2 regions of the Streptomyces sp. NPDC101237 genome follow, and region 2 is predicted to be linked to the other one. Evidence: riboswitches for the same ligand, from Rfam matches in the RefSeq annotation. Region 2 holds a riboswitch; the other holds the start of a gene.

Region 1 (4,491 bases), on a different contig from region 2:
ACGAGATCCTGAACCTGAACCGAGCCGCGGCGTTCGATGGAGTCTGCGACTCTACGGAGCAGCGCAGGCACGTCATCCTGCCCGGTTCCCGCCGGGTTGGCCTGGGAGAAGTGTTTGATCATCCACGAGTCCATGTGCTCATGATCGCGCAAACGCCGGCCGTCATGCCGTCCCGTCCAGGCAGACCATCAGCGCAGTGCGGCAACCTCAAACCCGTGACGTTCGAACTCTGGCGGAACAGCAGCAACCCGTACTGGGTCGCCCGGGGCCGTGTCGAGAGCACCGAAGTGGTCCTGTCCGGCTCCGAGATCGAACCCAGCGAGCTGTGCCTGGTCCGCGTGAACGACCTGGCCGCGTACTCGGCCCCGATCACGTTCCTACCCGAGCGAGAAGCGATCTCCGTTGCCATGGGCCCGGCGGGAGAATGACGAGTGATCGACACACGGGCCGTCTCTGGGCCGTGCGAGGCCACTCGGTGACGACCGGTGACGCCTGCTGACGACAGCCGTAGGCGAAGACAGCCGCAGGTCACCCAAGTGGATCTGCGACACTGGTACCACCATGCCCAAGCCCGGAGAACTCACCTTTGTCGCGCCGCGCGGAGCCAAGAAGCCGCCGCGGCATCTCGCCGATCTCACGCCCGCCGAGCGCAAGGACGCGGTGGCCGAGATCGGGGAGAAGCCGTTCCGTGCCAAGCAGCTCGCGCAGCACTACTTCGCGCGGTACGCGCACGACCCCGAGCAGTGGACGGACATTCCGGCCGGCTCCCGGGACCGGCTGCGTGAGGCGCTGTTCCCGGAGCTGATGACCGTCGTCCGGCATCTGTCGACCGACGAGGGGACCACGCGCAAGACGCTGTGGCGGCTGTTCGACGGCACGCTCGTGGAGTCCGTGCTGATGCGCTACCCGGACCGGGTGACGATGTGCATCAGCTCACAGGCGGGGTGCGGGATGAACTGCCCGTTCTGCGCGACCGGGCAGGCGGGTCTGGACCGGAACCTGTCCACCGCGGAGATCGTCCACCAGATCGTGGACGGGATGCGGGCGCTCCGGGACGGGGACGTGCCCGGCGGTCCGGCGCGGCTCTCCAACATCGTGTTCATGGGCATGGGCGAGCCCCTGGCCAACTACAAGCGGGTCGTCACCGCCATCCGGGCGCTGACCGACCCGGCTCCGGACGGCCTGGGCCTCTCGCAGCGCGGGATCACCGTGTCGACGGTCGGGCTGGTGCCGGCGATCCACCGGTTCGCCGACGAGGGCCTCAAGTGCCGGCTGGCGATCTCCCTGCACGCGCCCGACGACGAACTGCGCGACACCCTCGTCCCCGTGAACACCCGGTGGAAGGTGCGCGAGGTCCTGGACGCCGGCTTCGAGTACGTCGAGAAGAGCGGCCGGCGGCTGTCCATCGAGTACGCCCTCATCCGTGACATCAACGACCAGGCGTGGCGCGGCGACCGGCTGGGCCGCCTGCTCAAGGGCAAGCCCGTGCACGTGAACCTGATCCCGCTGAACCCGACGCCGGGTTCCCAGTGGACGGCCTCGCGGCCCGAGGACGAGAAGGCCTTCGTCGAGGCGATCGCCGCGCACGGCGTACCCGTCACCGTCCGGGACACCCGTGGCCAGGAGATCGACGGAGCGTGCGGTCAGCTGGCGGCGACCGAGCGGTAGGATCTGGACACATCTTCATATTCCGACAGGGGAGCGCCACAGCGCTGAGAGTGCGGCAATCGGGCCGCAGACCCTCTGAACCTCGCCCAGGTCATTCTGGGTAGGAAGTTCGGTCATCACTCAAGCTGTTGTGCCCTGCCCGGGTGGTTCCACCGGGTGGGGCCGCGTCTCTTCCTGGTCCACCCCAGGAGGAAAACACCAGTGCACACCAAGACCTTCGTGTCCGCGGCCGTCGGACTCGGTCTGCTCACGCTGTCCGCGTGCGGGTCGTCCTCGGGCGCCCCGGCCGACTCCAAGACCGTCACCCTGGTCAGCCACGACTCGTGGGCCGTCTCCAAGAACGTGCTCAAGGACTTCGAGAAGCAGTCCGGCTACACGGTGCGCGTCCTCAAGGACGGCGACGCGGGCCAGGCCGTCAACAAGGCGATCCTCACCAAGGACAACCCGCAGGGCGACGTCTTGTTCGGCGTCGACAACACCCTGCTGTCCAGGGCGCTCGACAACGGCCTCTTCCAGCCGTACACGGCCAAGGGCCTCGACCGGGTCGGCACCGACTACCAGCTCGACGCCGGCAAGCACCGGGTGACGCCCGTCGACTACGGCGACATCTGCGTCAACTACGACAAGGCGTACTTCAGCGAGCACAAGCTGGCCCCGCCCGCCTCCTTCGCCGACCTGGTCAAGCCGCAGTACAAGAACCTCCTCGTCACGGAGAACGCGGCCACCTCCTCGCCGGGACTCGGCTTCCTGCTCGGCAGCGCCGCCCGGTACGGCGACGACGGCTGGCAGACCTACTGGAAGCAGCTCAAGGCCAACGGCGTGAAGGTCGTCGACGGCTGGGAGCAGGCCTACAACGAGGAGTTCTCCGGTTCGGCCGGCGGCCGTAAGGCCAAGGGCGACCGGCCGCTCGTCGTGTCGTACGCCTCCTCGCCGCCCGCCGAGGTCATCTACGCCGACCCGAAGCCGGGCACCGCGCCCACCGGCGTCGCGGCCGGCACCTGCTTCCGGCAGATCGAGTTCGCCGGGCTGCTGAGCAACGCCTCGAACTCCAAGGGCGGCAAGGCGTTCCTCGACTTCCTGGTCTCCAAGGAGTTCCAGGAGGACATGCCGCTGAACATGTTCGTCTACCCGGTGGTCGAGGGCGCGGGCGTGCCCGCCGAGTTCACCAAGTACGGTCCGGCCGCGAAGGCCCCCGAGACCATGGCGCCCGACAGGATCGCCGCCGACCGTGACCAGTGGGTCAAGGCGTGGACCTCGCTCGTACTCAAGTGACCGGCAGGCGCGCAGGCGCGGCGCGGCTCGGCCTGATGGCCGTGCCCGTCGCGTTCTTCGCCGTCTTCTTCGCCTGGCCGGTCGCGGCGATCGTCAGCCGCGGTCTGAAGGCGGACGGCGGCTGGCGGTTCGGGCGGATCGCCGACGTCGTCGGCCGGCCGGACATCCGGCACGTCCTGTGGTTCACCACCTGGCAGGCGCTCGCCTCCACCGGCCTCACCCTGCTGGTCGCGCTGCCCGCCGCCTACGTCTTCGCCCGCCTGGACTTCCCGGGCAAGCAGGTGCTGCGGGCCGTGGTGACGGTGCCCTTCGTGCTGCCGACCGTGGTGGTCGGCACGGCGTTCCTGGCCCTGGTCGGCCGCGGCGGACTGCTGGACGAACTGTGGGGCGTACGGCTGGACACCACCGTGTGGGCCATCCTGATCGCGCACGTCTTCTTCAACTACGCGGTCGTCGTGAGGACCGTGGGCGGGCTGTGGGCGCAACTGGACCCGCGGCAGGAGGAGGCCGCGCGGATGCTCGGCGTCTCGCCGCTGGGCGCCTGGCGGAAGGTGACGCTGCCCGCGCTGGCGCCCGCCGTGGCCGCCGCCGCGCTGATGGTCTTCCTGTTCACCTTCACCTCCTTCGGCGTGGTGCAGATCCTCGGCGGACCTGCCTTCTCCACCCTCGAAGTGGAGATCTACCGGCAGACCTCGGAGATCTTCGACCTCTCCACGGCAGCCGTCCTGACGGTCGTGCAGTTCATGGCGGTCGGCGCGATCCTCGCCGTGCACGCGTGGACGGTACGGCGGCGGGAGAGCGCGCTGCGTCTGGTGGACCCGGCGGTGACGGCCCGCCGGCCGCGCGGCCCCGGCCAGTGGGCGCTGCTCGGCGGGGTCCTCGCCACCGTCGCCGTGCTCCTCGTGCTGCCGCTGGCGGTGCTGGTACGGCGCTCGCTCGACGGCGGGTTCGGCTACTACCGGGCCCTCGGCGACGCCGACGGCGGCACCTTCCTGGTCGCGCCCGTCCAGTCGGTGGTGACCTCGCTGGAGTACGCCGCGGTCGCGACCGCCGTCGCCGTGCTGATCGGGGCGCTCGCGGCTGCCGCGCTGGCCCGGAGGGACGCGGGACGGCTGGTACGGGGCTTCGACGCGCTGCTGATGCTGCCGCTCGGGGTGTCCGCGGTGACCGTCGGCTTCGGGTTCCTGATCGCCCTCGACAAGCCGCCGCTGGACCTGCGGCAGTCCTGGATCCTGGTGCCGCTCGCGCAGGCGCTGGTCGGCGTGCCGTTCGTGGTGCGGACCATGCTGCCGGTGCTGCGCGCCGTGGACGAACGGCTGCGGGAGGCGGCGGCCGTGCTCGGGGCGTCGCCCTGGCGGGTGTGGCGGGAGGTCGATCTGCCGCTGGTGCGGCGGGCGCTGCTGATCGCCGCGGGCTTCGCCTTCGCCGTCTCGCTCGGGGAGTTCGGGGCCACGGTCTTCATCGCCCGGCCGGACAACCCGACCCTTCCCGTCGCCGTGGCCCGGCTGCTGTCCCGCCCCGGCGATCTCAACTACGGCCAGGCGATGGCCC
Region 2 (4,491 bases):
CGGGTCGTCGGCCATGGCTCAGCCTCCCTGTACGGCGGTCAGGACTTCCACGCGGTCACCTTCGGCGAGCGCCGTGCCCGGCCACTCGCCGCGCGGTACGACGGTCTCGTTGACCGCGGCGGCCACCCCGGACGGCGCGGCCGTCAGGGACCTCACGAGCGTGTCGAGAGCGGTGCCGGGGTCGATCTCCCGGCGCTCCCCGTTGACGGAGATGTTCATGCGGTCTGCTCCAGGAGTGCGCCGGGGACGGGGCCGAAACGCTTCGGCGTGAACGGGCGGGCCTCTTCCGGCAGCTCCCCGCCGGTCAGCACCTCCGCCATCACGTCTCCCGTGACGGGGGTGAGCAGCACCCCGTTGCGGTGGTGCCCGGTGGCCAGCAGCAGCCCGTCCAGGCGGGTCGGCCCGAGCAGCGGCGCGTTGTCGGGGGAGCCGGGGCGCAGCCCGGCCCGGGTCTCGGTCAGCGGCAGCTCGGTGATGCCGGGCACCAGCTCGTGCGCGTCGCGCAGCAGCTCGTACACCCCGCCCGCGGTGACCGTGGTGTCCCAGCCCAGTTCCTCGCTGGTCGCGCCGACCACCAGCTCGCCGTTCTCCCGGGGCACCAGGTAGAGATGGCCGCCGCGCACCACGGCCCGCACGGTCCGGCTGAGGAACGGCGCGTACCGGGCGGGCACGGTCAGCCGCAGCACCTGCCCCTTCACCGGCCGCACCGGTGGCAGCACGTCCTCGGGCACTCCCGCCAGCCGCCCGCTCAGGCTGCCGCCGGCGAGCACCACCCGGTCCGCGGCCAGCCGTTGCCCCGCGCGGGTGACGGCGCCGGTGGCCCGCTCCCGCACCACCGCCAGGCGCTCGGCCCAGTCGCGGTGGAAGACCACCCCGGCCCGCTCGCACGCGGTCACCAGCGCGGCCGCCAGCCGGCGCGGGTCGATCTGGTGGTCGCCGTCCACCCGCAGCCCGCCGCGCACACCCGGCGCCAGCATCGGCTCCAGGCGCCTGCACTCCCGCCCGGACAGCCAGACCGAGTCCAGCCCCGACCGCTGCTGGAGGGCGTGCAGGTCGCGCAGGTGCGCGCGGTCGTCGGCGTCCAGCGCGACCGCGAGCGTGCCGCAGCGCCGGTAGCCGAGGTCGTGGCCGGTCAGCTCGGTCAGCTCGGCGGCGAAGCCGGGATAGCGGCGGGCGGAGGCCAGGTTGAGCCCGAGCAGGGTCTGCTCGCCGTGGTGCAGTTCGGTGACCGCGGCCAGCATCCCCGCCGCGACCTGCGCGGCGCCGCCGCCGGGCGCGGGGTCGGCGACGGCGGTGGCGAGCCCGCGCTGCGCGGACCGCCAGGCCGTGACCAGGCCGATGATGCCGCCCCCGATGACGAGGACGTCGGACGTATGTGCGGACATGGGCGTCCAGCCCCTCCCTTCGCCGGCATGACCCGGATCAGGTTCGTACGGTCGGAGGCCGCCAGCCTCCCTCTCAGCCCGGTGCGTCCGGGCTCCCGCGTGTGCTTCCCGGCCACCCTAGCCCGCGCCGCCGCGCCCTCGTAAGACGGCCTGCCGGGCGGTGTGGAACAGGTCACTCAGCACGCCCGCTGACTGACTCTTTGTCAGGTGTCTATCGTTCTTGTCTATGGTGATCACGTGAGCGAGCAGACGCAGCGACGGAGCACGTCACAGACGCGACGCGTGGTCGTCGTCGGCGCGGGCATGGCCGGGGTGCAGACCGCCGTGGCCCTGCGCGAACAGGGCTTCGCCGGCACGGTGACCCTGATCGGCGCCGAACCGCACCAGCCCTACGACCGGCCGCCGCTCTCCAAGGCGGTGCTGCTCGGCAAGGCGGAGGGCTCCGCCTTCGAGGTGGACTTCGAGACGCTCGGCATCGAGCTGGCGCTGGGCCGCGACGCGCTCGGCGTGCGCCCCGCCGACCGCGAGCTGGACACCGAGGCCGGCCCGGTGCCCTACGACGTCCTGGTGCTCGCCACCGGCGCCGAGCCGGTCACGCTGCCGGGCACCGAGGGCGTGCCCGGCGTCCATCTGCTGCGCACCCTGGACGACGCCGAGCGGCTGCGGCCCGTGCTCGCCCGGCAGCACGACATCGTGGTCGTCGGCGCGGGCTGGATCGGCGCCGAGTTCACCACCGCGGCCCGCGAGGCGGGCTGCGCGGTGACCGTGGTGGAGGCCGCCGACCGGCCGCTCGCGGGAGCGCTCCCGGCCGAGGTGGCCGCGCCGATGGCCGCCTGGTACGCCGACAGCGGGGCCGACCTGCGCACGCACACGCGCGTGGCGCGCGTCGAACCCGGCGCCGTGGTGCTCGACGACGGCTCGCGGGTGCCCGCGGGCGCGGTCGTGGTCGGCATCGGCGCCCGTCCCGCGACCGCCTGGCTGACCGGCTCCGGCATCGGCCTGGGCCGGCACGGCGACGTGCTCGCCGACGACCGGCTGCGCACCGGCGTCCCGGACGTCTACGCGGTCGGCGACTGCGCCTCCTTCCCGTCCGGCCGCTACGGCGAGCGCCTGCTCGTCCACCACTGGGACAACGCCCTGCAGGGCCCGCGCACGGTGGCCGCCAACATCCTCGGCGAAACCGACGCGGTCTACGACCCGGTGCCGTACTTCTGGTCGGAGCAGTTCGGCCGGTTCGTGCAGTACGCCGGGCACCACGCGGCGGCCGACCGGCTGGTGTGGCGCGGCGATCCGGCGGGCCCGTCCTGGAGCGTGTGCTGGCTGCGCGAGGACCGCCTGGTCGCTCTGCTGGCGGTGGGCCGTCCGCGTGACCTGGCGCAGGGCCGCCGCCTGATCGAGGCGGGACGCCGGATGGACGCCGAGGCGCTGGCCGACCCGGCCCGCCCTTTGAAGAACGCGACCGCGGAGCCCCGATAGCGGCGGTGGGGGAGGAACGGCGCGGCGGGCCACGGCGCCGCCGCGTCCGGACGACCACCGATCGCACCCGGCCCGCCCCAACGCCTACCCTTGACCCCGTGACCGAGATTGACGCAAAGACCGATGCTCTCGTACCCGCCTGGCTCACCGTCCCCGACATCGCAGAGATGCTGGACATCGATGTGACGCGCGTGCGGCAGCTGGTCAAGGAGGGCCAGCTCATCGCCGTCCGCCGTGGTGAGAACCGGGCGCTGCACGTCCCCGCCGCCTTCATCGACGGGGACAAGGTGGTCAAGGGCCTGTCCGGGACCCTGACGCTGCTGCGGGACGACGGCTTCACGGACGAAGAGATGCTGGAGTGGCTTTTCACGCCCGACGAGACCCTGCCCGGCACCCCCGCGCAGGCACTCAGCGAGAATCGTGGCACGGAGGTGAAGCGCCGCGCCCAGGCGCTCGCCGTCTGAGAAAGGCCGTACCGACACCACGGGGGACACCGCATGACCGACACCGCCCGCGCCCGGCTGGCCGACGCCCGGCTGTACCTGTGCACCGACGCCCGTAAGGAGCAGGGCGACCTCGCCGCGTTCCTGGACGCGGTCCTGGCGGGCGGTGTCGACATCGTGCAGCTGCGCGACAAGGGCATGGAGGCCGGCGAGGAGCTGGAGCACCTCGCCGTGTTCGCCGAGGCATGCGCCCGGCACGGCAAGCTCCTCGCGGTCAACGACCGCGCGGACGTCGCCCACGCGGCCGGCGCCGACGTGCTCCACCTCGGCCAGGGGGACCTGCCGGTCCCGGCCGCCCGGGCGCTCCTCGGCCCCGACGTCCTGATCGGCCGCTCCACGCACGCCGACGCCGAGGCCGCCGCGGCCGCCGCCCAGGGCGGCGTGGACTACTTCTGCACGGGTCCCTGCTGGCCCACCCCCACCAAGCCCGGCCGCCACGCGCCCGGCCTCGGCCTGGTGCGGCACACCGCCGCCCTGGGCACGGACCGTCCCTGGTTCGCCATCGGCGGCATCGACCTGGGCAACCTGGACCAGGTGCTGGACGCGGGCGCCCGGCGGGTGGTCGTGGTGCGCGCGCTCACCGCGGCTAAGGACCCGGGCGCCGCCGCCGCCGAGTTCGCGAAGCGGCTGCGGTCGGCGTAGCGGTCCGGTCCCGCCCGGCCGTCCGGAAATATGTCCAGTATCCGGACACGGGACCGACAATCCCGGGCGAATCTCCCGAGTCCGGTTGGGTGACCGTCCGGCCCTGGCTAACCTGCGGGTATGGCCCTTGGAACCGCATCCACCAGGACTGACCGCGCACGCACCGTGCGTGACATGCTCGCCGCCGGCAAGACCACGTACTCGTTCGAGTTCTCCGCGCCGAAGACCCCCAAGGGCGAGCGGAACCTGTGGAGCGCACTCCGGCGGGTCGAGGCGGTCGCCCCGGACTTCGTCTCCGTCACCTACGGTGCCGGCGGCTCCACCCGCGCGGGCACGGTCAAGGAGACCCAGCAGATCGTCGCCGACACCACGCTCACCCCGGTCGCCCACCTCACCGCGGTCGACCACTCCCTGGCCGAACTGCGCAACATCATCGGCCAGTACGCGGACGCCGGGATCCGCAACATGCTCGCGGTGCGCGGCGA

The links. A riboswitch is a leader RNA that binds a small molecule or an ion and turns the genes downstream of it on or off. The one in region 2 is predicted to bind thiamine pyrophosphate.
Region 1: linked by a shared signal. The riboswitch ahead of ACIRQ9_RS19785 (thiamine ABC transporter substrate binding subunit) and the one ahead of thiO (glycine oxidase ThiO) in region 2 are both predicted to bind thiamine pyrophosphate.

What each region holds. Positions count from the first base shown of each region.
Region 1 is NZ_JBIWNY010000012.1:49,769-54,259, reverse strand. It holds gene ACIRQ9_RS19800 (hypothetical protein) at 1-134, opposite strand, end outside; gene ACIRQ9_RS19795 (hypothetical protein) at 216-428, shown strand; gene rlmN (23S rRNA (adenine(2503)-C(2))-methyltransferase RlmN) at 562-1,668, shown strand; TPP riboswitch at 1,686-1,793, shown strand; gene ACIRQ9_RS19785 (thiamine ABC transporter substrate binding subunit) at 1,870-2,940, shown strand; gene ACIRQ9_RS19780 (ABC transporter permease) at 2,976-4,491, shown strand, end outside.
Region 2 is NZ_JBIWNY010000016.1:209,550-214,040, reverse strand. It holds gene ACIRQ9_RS24925 (thiazole synthase) at 1-15, opposite strand, end outside; gene thiS (sulfur carrier protein ThiS) at 19-219, opposite strand; gene thiO (glycine oxidase ThiO) at 216-1,385, opposite strand; TPP riboswitch at 1,383-1,494, opposite strand; gene ACIRQ9_RS24910 (NAD(P)/FAD-dependent oxidoreductase) at 1,623-2,861, shown strand; gene ACIRQ9_RS24905 (Rv2175c family DNA-binding protein) at 2,960-3,325, shown strand; gene thiE (thiamine phosphate synthase) at 3,359-4,006, shown strand; gene metF (methylenetetrahydrofolate reductase [NAD(P)H]) at 4,127-4,491, shown strand, end outside.